DNA from 3 places in the Vibrio fortis genome. Region 1 is predicted to be linked to each of the others. Evidence: riboswitches for the same ligand, from Rfam matches in the RefSeq annotation. Region 1 holds a riboswitch; each other region holds the start of a gene.

Evidence for each region. Region 1 has a riboswitch for thiamine pyrophosphate ahead of thiB (thiamine ABC transporter substrate binding subunit). Riboswitches for the same ligand answer to the same signal wherever they lie in the genome.
Region 2: linked by a shared signal. The riboswitch ahead of thiC (phosphomethylpyrimidine synthase ThiC) and the one ahead of thiB (thiamine ABC transporter substrate binding subunit) in region 1 are both predicted to bind thiamine pyrophosphate.
Region 3: linked by a shared signal. The riboswitch ahead of thiD (bifunctional hydroxymethylpyrimidine kinase/phosphomethylpyrimidine kinase) and the one ahead of thiB (thiamine ABC transporter substrate binding subunit) in region 1 are both predicted to bind thiamine pyrophosphate.

The regions. Positions count from the first base shown of each region.
Region 1 covers NZ_AP025487.1:2,880,068-2,883,346, forward strand. Annotated here, with positions in the region: gene thiP (thiamine/thiamine pyrophosphate ABC transporter permease ThiP) at 1-866, opposite strand, end outside; gene thiB (thiamine ABC transporter substrate binding subunit) at 937-1,929, opposite strand; TPP riboswitch at 1,982-2,101, opposite strand; gene OCV50_RS12720 (flavin prenyltransferase UbiX) at 2,145-2,768, opposite strand; gene mpl (UDP-N-acetylmuramate:L-alanyl-gamma-D-glutamyl-meso-diaminopimelate ligase) at 2,808-3,279, opposite strand, start outside.
Region 2 covers NZ_AP025487.1:3,194,935-3,198,213, reverse strand. Annotated here, with positions in the region: gene OCV50_RS14255 (multicopper oxidase family protein) at 1-1,152, shown strand, start outside; gene crcB (fluoride efflux transporter CrcB) at 1,262-1,645, shown strand; TPP riboswitch at 1,712-1,810, shown strand; gene thiC (phosphomethylpyrimidine synthase ThiC) at 1,969-3,279, shown strand, end outside.
Region 3 covers NZ_AP025488.1:815,494-818,772, reverse strand. Annotated here, with positions in the region: gene OCV50_RS18205 (ABC transporter ATP-binding protein) at 1-757, opposite strand, end outside; gene thiD (bifunctional hydroxymethylpyrimidine kinase/phosphomethylpyrimidine kinase) at 747-1,607, opposite strand; TPP riboswitch at 1,713-1,824, opposite strand; gene OCV50_RS18195 (hypothetical protein) at 1,976-2,422, opposite strand; gene OCV50_RS18190 (MAPEG family protein) at 2,513-2,902, shown strand.

The sequences.
Region 1 (3,279 bases):
ATCCAAAAGCTATCCCAAGCTTTTGAACTATAGGTGTCCTTAACCAAGAACTTCGCTTCAGACAATTGGCCAACGCTGACGGATACAGGCTTGGAAAGGCGTTGAATACTCACAGCCAATACACCACAGAGCAGCATCTGCCAGATTGCTAACAGAGCCCCAGCTTGAAGATCAAAATCAAATTTAATCGCTTGATAGATAGCAAGCTCGATGGTTGTTGATTTAGGGCCACCACCCAGAGCCATCACAGTCGCGAAGCTAGTAAAGCAGAGCATAAATACCAAACCACACACATGAGGCAACTGCTGTTTAAGACGCGGCCATTCAACCCATTTAAATTTGTCCCAGTGACTCATTCCAAGGTGAGCACACAACTTGTGTTGCTCAACCGGAACCGTGTCCAGAGCTTGAAGTAGCAGCCGACTTGCATAGGGCAAATTGAAAAAGACATGCGCGAGCAAAATACCATTCAATCCATAGATGGAGAATGGCAGATCCAGTTCAACCGTTTGGAGCAGTTTAGCGAGCCAGCCACTGTTACCATAGATAGCTAAAAGACCAAAGACACCAACCAAAACAGGCAGAACTAAGGTTGATGCGAACAATCTTAGCAGCAGAGAACGCCCTGGAAATTGACGACGTGACAAGGCATGTGCGACTGGAATAGCAAAAACGACACTCAACAAAGTAGATAGCGTCGCTTGATAGAAACTGAACTTGGTAACGTGCCAGTAGTAAGGATCAGACCATACTTGACTGATATCAAGAGAAGGGGCATTGCTTAGCAATGCCCCTACCGATGAAACCACAAAGGCGGTAATGATCATCGCGACCCAAATACCCACCTTAGGTGTATTCTTTAACATAAAGGGTGATTGTCTCGATGTTTATCCTCTAAAATAGATAGAGGCTGAGTACCCAACACTGGGCACTTAATTAAAAAGTCAGGGCGTTTTGCCACTCACGAATCCACGGCTTACGCTTCTCTGCCACTTCCTCTGAGGTAAAGCTCAGAGATTTTTTAGGCATAGTTAGCTGATCAAATCCTTTCGGCAACTCCACACCTGTCACTGGGTACATCCAGTTACCGGTTGGCATCGCCGATTGGAATTCATCACTTAGAATGAATGCCATGAACTCATCCGCTAGCTTCTCATTATCACTGCCTTTCACTTTTGCTGCCACTTCAACTTGCGTGTAATGACCTTCAGCAAAATCTGCAGACGCGTACTTAGTGTCGCTCTCTGCAATGATGTGATAAGCCGGAGAAGTCGTGTATGAAAGCACCATATCTGACTCTCCCTCTAAAAACATAGAGTAAGCCTCAGACCAACCTTTAGTTACGGTCACGGTTTTCTTTGCTAGCTGTTTCCAAGCTTGCGTTGCATCATCGCCATAAACCGACTTCATCCAAAGCATCAAACCTTGGCCTGGAGTTGAGGTACGAGGATCTTGGTAAATCACTTTTAGATCATCACGCTGCTCAACCAACTCTTTCAAGCTCTTTGGTGGGTTTGATAACTTTTCTGTGTTGTAGATAAATGAGAAGTAACCGAAATCATAAGGAACAAAGGTGCTGTCGTCCCAGCCATTAGGTAGCACAACAGAAGAGGTATCAACGCTGTGTTCAGCAAGTAGGCCTGTTTTCTTCGCTTCCGCCATCAAGTTCTGGTCAAGACCAAGCACAACATCGGCTTTGCTGTTACCGCCTTCTAGGCGCAAGCGGTTAAGAATAGAAACCCCGTCCTCCAACGCAACAAAGTTGACGTCACAGCCACATTTTTCTTCAAACGCTTTTTCCACAGCTGGGCGTGGGCCCCAATCTGCAGCGAAGGAATCGTAAGTATAAACAGTTAACGTATTATCGGATGCTAATGCGGAAAAAGAAGCAGCTGTGGTTACAGCAAGAGTGGTTAATGCAAATTTCACTGGACGCTCTCCATGGTCTGAGCGGCACAGGCTTGAGGGAGGACAATGGAAAAGTACTGCCTAACTCAATTCCTACGCCAGCATTATCTGGTTCAGGTTTACGGGTCCCAAGTTGATACTTGATCTCAGCCGCCATTCATAATTTGAATGGTTAGCTCCCCGATGAGTGAGCAGAATTGTAATTGTATTTTAACCAATAAGCTACAAAGTTCGCCTTAATGGCGCTGATCGTAACCCCATCTTGGCACTAACCCCTGCTCTATGCCCAAGTGGTCAAGAATGCGAGCTACCATGAAATCTATGAGGTCATCGATCGACTTTGGCTGATGATAAAAGCCAGGAGCAGCAGGCATGATAGTCACGCCCATGGTCGAGAGTTTGTGCATATTCTCTAAGTGCAGAGTTGAGAATGGCGTCTCTCGAACGACGAGAAGCAGTTGACCGCGCTCTTTCATGACCACGTCTGCAGCGCGTTCAATTAAGTTATCTGACATACCGTGAGCAATCGACGCAACACTTCCTGCCGAGCAAGGGCAAACCACCATCTGCTTGGGAGCTGCGGACCCAGAAGCAACAGGAGAGAACCAATCGTCTTTGCCACACACTACTAAACGGTCAGGGTCGCAATCTAGATGTTTAACCAACGCTGCTTTAGCAGCATCCGGGCCTGAAGGCAGTTTGAGATCATGTTCGGTCGCAAGCACCACTCTAGCCGCCGACGAGATCAACAGGTAAACCTGATAATCAGCGGCGAGCAAGCACTCTAATAAGCGCAAACCATATGGGGCACCGGAAGCGCCAGTGAATGCGAGGGTAATCGCTTTACTCTGTTTCGTCATGATCTCTCGTACTTCTAAAATCGATTGGAACGCGTGTATTTAACCTTTGGCTGCCAATCCATCAAGCAATTTCTGATGAATGCCGCCAAAACCACCATTGCTCATCACCAAAATTTGATCGCCTGGTTGTGCTTGCTCAACAATGCTCTTCACGAAGGCATCGAGGTCATCACTGACTACTGCGGGTTGGTGGCAAGCATCTGCGACGTCTTGAACCGACCAATCAATGTTGTCTGGTTGAAACAAGAAGGTGCTGTCGGCTTGCTTTAACGAATCGGCAAGGGTTTCTTTGTGAACCCCTCGTTTCATCGTAGCAGAGCGAGGCTCTAACACAGCGATAATTTTATTGTTGCCGACCTTATTACGTAAACCACCCAAGGTTAGTTCAATTGCCGTTGGATGATGTGCAAAGTCGTCGTACACCGTTACCCCTGCCACTTCCCCTTTAAGCTCTAAACGGCGCTTAGTATTGATAAATTTCGCCAAAGACTCACACGCCAAGTCCGGAGTC
Region 2 (3,279 bases), 310 kb from region 1:
GTCATCCGTTTTACTAATAAGCTCGCAGAGCCAACCACAATCCACTGGCATGGCTTAAGAATCCCAATCGAAATGGATGGCGTGCCGTTCCTAAGTCAGCCTCCTATCATGCCTGGAGAGACCTTTGTTTATGAGTTTACTCCACCAGATGCGGGTACTTTCTGGTATCACCCACATATGAATAGCGTTAAGCAGTTAGGAATGGGGTTAGTAGGGCTGATCATTGTTGAAGAGTCTCAGCCCGTTGCTTTTGATGAAGAGTTACCGCTGATGCTTAAACATTGGCATCTTGATAAGCAAGGGCAGTGGAAGGACCTGATGATTCCACGAATGAGTGCTCGTATGGGTACTCCTGGCGAGTGGAGCAGCGTAAATGGTGTTCATGAACCGAACTACCAGATTAAGCAATATGCGACAACACGCCTGCGAATCGCAAATGTCGATAATACGATTACCTATCCTATTGCGGTCGAGGGGGTAGAGGCTTGGGTTATTGCTATCGATGGTAACCCTGTCAAAACCCCTTATCGACTAACACAACATAAGATTGGCCCGGGCATGCGAGTGGATATTGGATTTGTGGCTCCGACTAAGGGCACCACTATAAATGTCTTACAGATGAAAGGACGCTTTCCATTCTCATTATGTTCATTAGAAGTCGTGGACTCAAACTTGCCATCTGAGCAGACATTACCTGCTTTACCACTCAACCCGGTTCCTAATCTAGACCTCGAAAATGCCACCGAGATCGATTTTCTATTTGAGTGGGAGGGGGCGATCAGTCCGACAGGAAAAGATGGCAAGTCGATGCCAAAATTCTGGCTGACGAACAAGCGCGCATGGGAAGGGATGAGTAAGGATAATATTCCTCAACCGCTTGCGACATTAGAGCTAGGAAAGACATATATATTCGATCTCAAAAACGTAACTCAGTATCACCATCCGATCCATATCCATGGTCATACATTCACTGTACTTGAGCTGGATGGAAAGAAAGTTGAAGAGCCATTCCATACTGATACGGTTCTGCTTGGTAAGAATGGCAGTGCGAAAGCAGCGTTTGTTGCTGATAATCCTGGCCGTTGGATGTACCACTGTCATGTGATTGAACACATGAAGACGGGCTTGATGGGTTATATCGAAGTAAAGTGACACCTGTAACTTTTTAATCTTGAAATTTATCCAAGTAATTTATTCACTAATTATCTCGAAAAAAAATCGAGTAAGGCTAGAATATCCTTAAGTCTTATGTGGGGGAATTATGGGTCAGTTTTCAATTTTGGGGTTTATTGCCATCGGCGGTGCATTTGGTGCGTGCTCTCGTTATCTAATTTCTGAGTTATGTGTTGTGTTATTGGGTCGTGGTTTTCCATATGGCACCCTGACGGTGAATGTCGTCGGTTCGTTTATTATGGGTCTACTCATCGCCGCATTCGAAAATGAGATGCTCGCAACTGAACCGTGGCGTCAGATCATTGGGTTAGGCTTTTTAGGTGCATTAACAACGTTTTCCACTTTCTCTATGGATAACGTGTTATTGATGCAGCAGGGTGCTTTTTTCAAGATGGGACTCAACGTGCTACTTAATGTGGTATTGAGCATTTCGGCAGCCTGGATTGGTTTTCAGTTGCTAATTAAGAGTTAGTTCTCTAGATTCGTATCAAAATCACACAGGTCGGCTTGGTTTAACCAAGCCGATTTTATATACTGAATTCACTTGTCGGAGTGCCATAAGGCTGAGACCGTTCATTCGGGATCCGTTGAACCTGATCAGGTTAATACCTGCGAAGGGAACAAGAGAAGATATCCTTGCTGGAATTCTCTCTAGCAGACCTATCATTAAGCTAAGCATTAGGCCGTTTTTGCCCGCCCTGGGTATACCTATGTTCAGCTCCTCTTGTCGCATCTTTCCGCCAAGCATTTTTATCCGAATTTATTATCTAGAATAACGAAGCAAGGAAAAATGCTATGTCGAATCGCAAGCAAGCGAGACTGGAAGCAAAACAGTTTATAGAAACTCTCTCGGTACAACCGTATCCAAATTCAACCAAGGTTTACGTTGAAGGCTCTCGAGCCGATATTCGTGTTCCAATGCGTGAGATATCTCTTGCGGATAGCTTGATCGGTGGTACCAAAGAAGCGCCAATCTTTGAGCCAAATGAGCCTATTCGCGTTTATGACACATCGGGTGTTTACACTGACCCACAACATGAAATCGATCTTCATCACGGCTTACCGAAGCTGCGAGAGAGTTGGATTGAGGAACGTTCAGATACCGAACTACTCGATGACGTGAGTTCGGTTTACACCAAAGAACGCCTTGAAGATGAAACCTTAGATGAGCTTCGTTACGGCAATCTACCACGTATTCGACGTGCTAGAGATGGCCAATGTGTAACTCAAATGCACTATGCTCGTCAGGGAGTCATTACTCCAGAAATGGAATACATTGCCCTGCGTGAAAATATGGGTAGAGCCCAGTATCGCGACGAAGTGCTCACACAGCAGCACCCAGGCCAGAGTTTTGGGGCTAACCTGCCTAAAGACATTACACCAGAATTTGTTCGCAAAGAGGTCGCTGAGGGGCGCGCGATTATCCCTTCCAATATTAACCACCCAGAATCGGAACCAATGATTATTGGCCGAAATTTCCTTGTAAAGGTTAACGCAAATATCGGTAACTCTTCCGTGTCATCTTCTATTGAAGAGGAAGTTGAAAAGTTGGTATGGGCAACTCGCTGGGGCGGCGACACAGTAATGGATCTATCTACTGGGCGTAATATCCATGAGACACGCGAATGGATCTTGCGCAATAGCCCAGTGCCGATCGGTACGGTTCCTATGTATCAAGCACTAGAGAAGGTTAATGGCGTTGCTGAGAACCTAAACTGGGAAGTGATGCGAGACACCTTGATTGAGCAAGCTGAGCAGGGCGTTGACTACTTTACGATCCATGCAGGCTTATTACTTCGTTATGTGCCGATGACGGCGAAGCGTGTGACGGGTATCGTTTCGCGAGGCGGTTCAATCATCGCTAAGTGGTGTTTGGCTCATCACCAAGAAAGCTTCCTATATACGAACTTCAGAGAGATCTGTGAGATCTGTGCTAAGTACGATGTCGCTCTATCACTAGGTGATGGTTTACGTCCAGGTTCTGTCGCTGACGCTAATGATGAAGCTCAGTTTGCCGAACTTCGCACACTGGGTGAGTTGACTAAGATTGCTTGGGAATATGATGTTCAGGTGATTATTGAAGGTCCTGGTCACGTGCCTATGCAT
Region 3 (3,279 bases), on a different replicon from region 1:
CCAAGATCTGTTGCTGAATGCTGGCACATTGGCCGTCGATGGTTCTAGGTGGCAGTGTTGTCGGCACTTTCAACGCTTGAGCTGAAGCAGGTGTTCCCTGCAGCACATAAAGATGATGAGCGAGTCGAACCGCCTCTTGTGGATCATGAGTAATCAAGACAACGGTCTTATCTTGAAGCAGATGGGCTGCTAACGTTTGCAGTTTATGCCTTGTGACCGCATCTAACGCTGAAAACGGTTCATCCATCAACACGATTGGTTTGTCTTGCATCAGCGTACGCGCCAATGCCACTCGCTGACGCATACCACCGGACAATTGTTGCGGCATAGCGTGAGCGTATTCAGCAAGCCCAACGGATTCAAGCAACGACATTGCGCGCTGCTGAATCTGTTCACTGCTTTGTGAAATGCTCTCCATACCTCGCCAACCTTTTCCTGAGAAGCGTTGACTGAGGCAAACATTGTCAATCACCGACAACCAAGGCAACAAAAGGTCTTGTTGTGCCATATACGCGATTCGACCTTCCAATGGCTCACCGTCACTGGTGTGTAACCCACCCTGCCACTCGATATTGTGACTCAGTAAACCAGCTAGATAACGAAGAATTGTGGTCTTTCCGCAACCGCTTCGTCCAAGCAATACCGTCCATTGCGCTGCCGCAACCGACAAGTTAAGACCTTGCAGTGTCGATCGTTCGTTATCGAGGTAGCGAATGCTGGCGTTGGTCAACTCAACGCCAAGAGGCTTATCGCACATCCGCATGGCCTGCGTAAAAATGATTCACTGGACCGTGACCTTGACCTACGTCCAATTGATCGGCATGCGCGATCGCCTCAGAGATATAGCGCTTACCTAACTCAACGGCTTGAGTAAGGTCATTACCTTGAGCAAGGTAAGACGCGATAGCCGAAGAGAGCGTACAGCCAGTACCGTGTGTGTTCTTGGTTGGGAATCGTTTTGCACTGATGAGGGTTGTTCTTGTAGGCAGAATCAGTAGGTCATTGCTGTTTTCATCTTGCTCTAAATGCCCACCTTTCAACAACACCGCTTTCGCGCCTAATGCTCGAAGCTCTTCAACCATGTCTTGCATATCAGCTTCGCTTTCAGGAACAGGTTTTCCTGTCAGTGCCGCACCTTCCGGCAAATTTGGGGTGATGATGTCAGCGAGTGGAATCAGCTCTTCTTTCAAAGTGCTGATGGCTGACTGCTCAAGCAGTAGATCGCCACTGGTCGCTACCATTACTGGGTCAATAACCAGATGTTTCGGTTGGAACTGCTTAACCTTGTCCGCGACCACCTTGATGATGCTTGAATCGGCCAACATCCCAACTTTCACTGCAGCAACGTTAAGATCATTGAAAACAGCATCAAGCTGGCTAGAGACATGATCGAGAGGAATGGGGAAAATAGCAGAAACGCCCTGAGTGTTCTGAGACGTGATCGCAGTGATCACTGAACAAGCAAAGCTGCCTGTTGCAGACATCGCTTTGATATCAGCTTGAATACCTGCGCCGCCGCCACTGTCTGAACCCGCAATGGTTAATACAATAGGTGTGTCTGAAGGAATAGATTGAGTGTCGATTTTTGTGCTGGAATGCTGGGTCATGGTCGCTCCTACCATCGAAAAGACGCAGGAGAACCGCACTAAAACTAAGAAGATTAGGCACCAGAGATCGTAAAAATAGACATAACGAATCGAAGTACCGCATAGGTTTTAGTGTCAATAGTTCCCTACGCCAGTACTAACTGAATCAGGTTCAACGGGTCTCGAAATTCGATCTCAGCAAATACAAAACGATGTAGTTGCCCCCCGACTATTGCAGCCATACTAACAGCACTATCACGAGGGAGGTAATAATTTTGCAGATTATTATTTACCAAAGCGTGAACGAAAGCGTTTTCGGGCATAAAACCATCAGCTTTGGCGATAGTATCTTGGAGCGTTAGTTTTACTCATTAAGTCTATGTGTGTGTCTATTCCCAGAACTTCCACCATTTTTGGCTGTTCTCTTCTCTTTTGGCTTGGCCTTGCTCTGAGCCTTTGCCTTCCTCTTTGCGAACTTGCTCTGCTTTCTTCTCTTTTTGTTTTTCGAGCCCAGATTTCTTATCTTTTAGTTTCTCTTTTAGATCCTCAACTTCCTCTTGTTCAACCTCTAAATCTTCTATCTCATTCTCTAGCTTTTTCTTATCTTTTTTATTTTTAACTTTCTTAGCTTTTTTCTTTTTCTCTTCGATTAACTCTTCGAGTTCTTCATCGCGGTCCTCAATCTGCTTTTCAGCCTTTTCAATGTCGGAGGACGACTTTATCTCTTCTAAGTTTGGTTTCCCTTTTCCCGCCCATTCTGGTTTTTCCGAGAAGGCGACTGGAGAAACACACATTAGAACGCTAACTAAAGAAATAATCTTAACTGGTCTCATAATCTACTCCTTTAAACAATACCAATTAACATTATATAACACTGGCTGATATCATCAGGGAAATTGACCAACGAATAGATCTTAGGATATCCATTGAATACGCTAATTTACTGTTTAATCGCCGCAGCTCTGCTTCCCTACCTAGCGAAAGTCCCGGTTGCTGTCGCTATGAGCCGACTCGGTGGTTACGACAATAATCATCCGCGCGACCAGCAGGCGAAATTGAAGGGATTTGGAGCTCGTGCACTTGCCGCGCACCAAAATGCGTTTGAGTCTCTCATCGTATTTTCAGCTGCGATACTTCTCGCCATAGCAACTGACACTGTCAACGAGAGCGTGCAGTTGTTTGCAATTCTCCATATCGGTTTTCGAGTGGCTTACCACATTTTGTATTTGGTCAATATTGGGGTTATGCGATCGATCTCTTGGTCGTTTGCGATAGGCTGTTCGTTTTTGATTATGGGACAATGCTTGGTGAGTTAATCAAAGATCACCAAACTAATTTCAAAAATCACGATCTCTATAAGCTCGAAAATAGCCTACGTTCGCGTGTTAGGCATGCTGGACACAAAAAAGACCTTATATCCTATAACTACAGACAGTTACGGATATAAGGTCTTTTTTAGTTTATTACAGCTAGTTTTCGTAACGCTGCATCTTCATGGTTGATGTATCTGCGCCAGCTAGGAAACCTTGCGCAGCAGAAGCACTCATAAAGCTTTCCATCGATGCATCCGCATCATCCAGCGATTCCCAATGCACAATCACGCGCCATGTATCGCCATCCACTAATCCAGATTCACGCTGAATAAATCCTGGTTGTTTTGACACGTAACTATCGGCAACGGCTTTATCCAGTT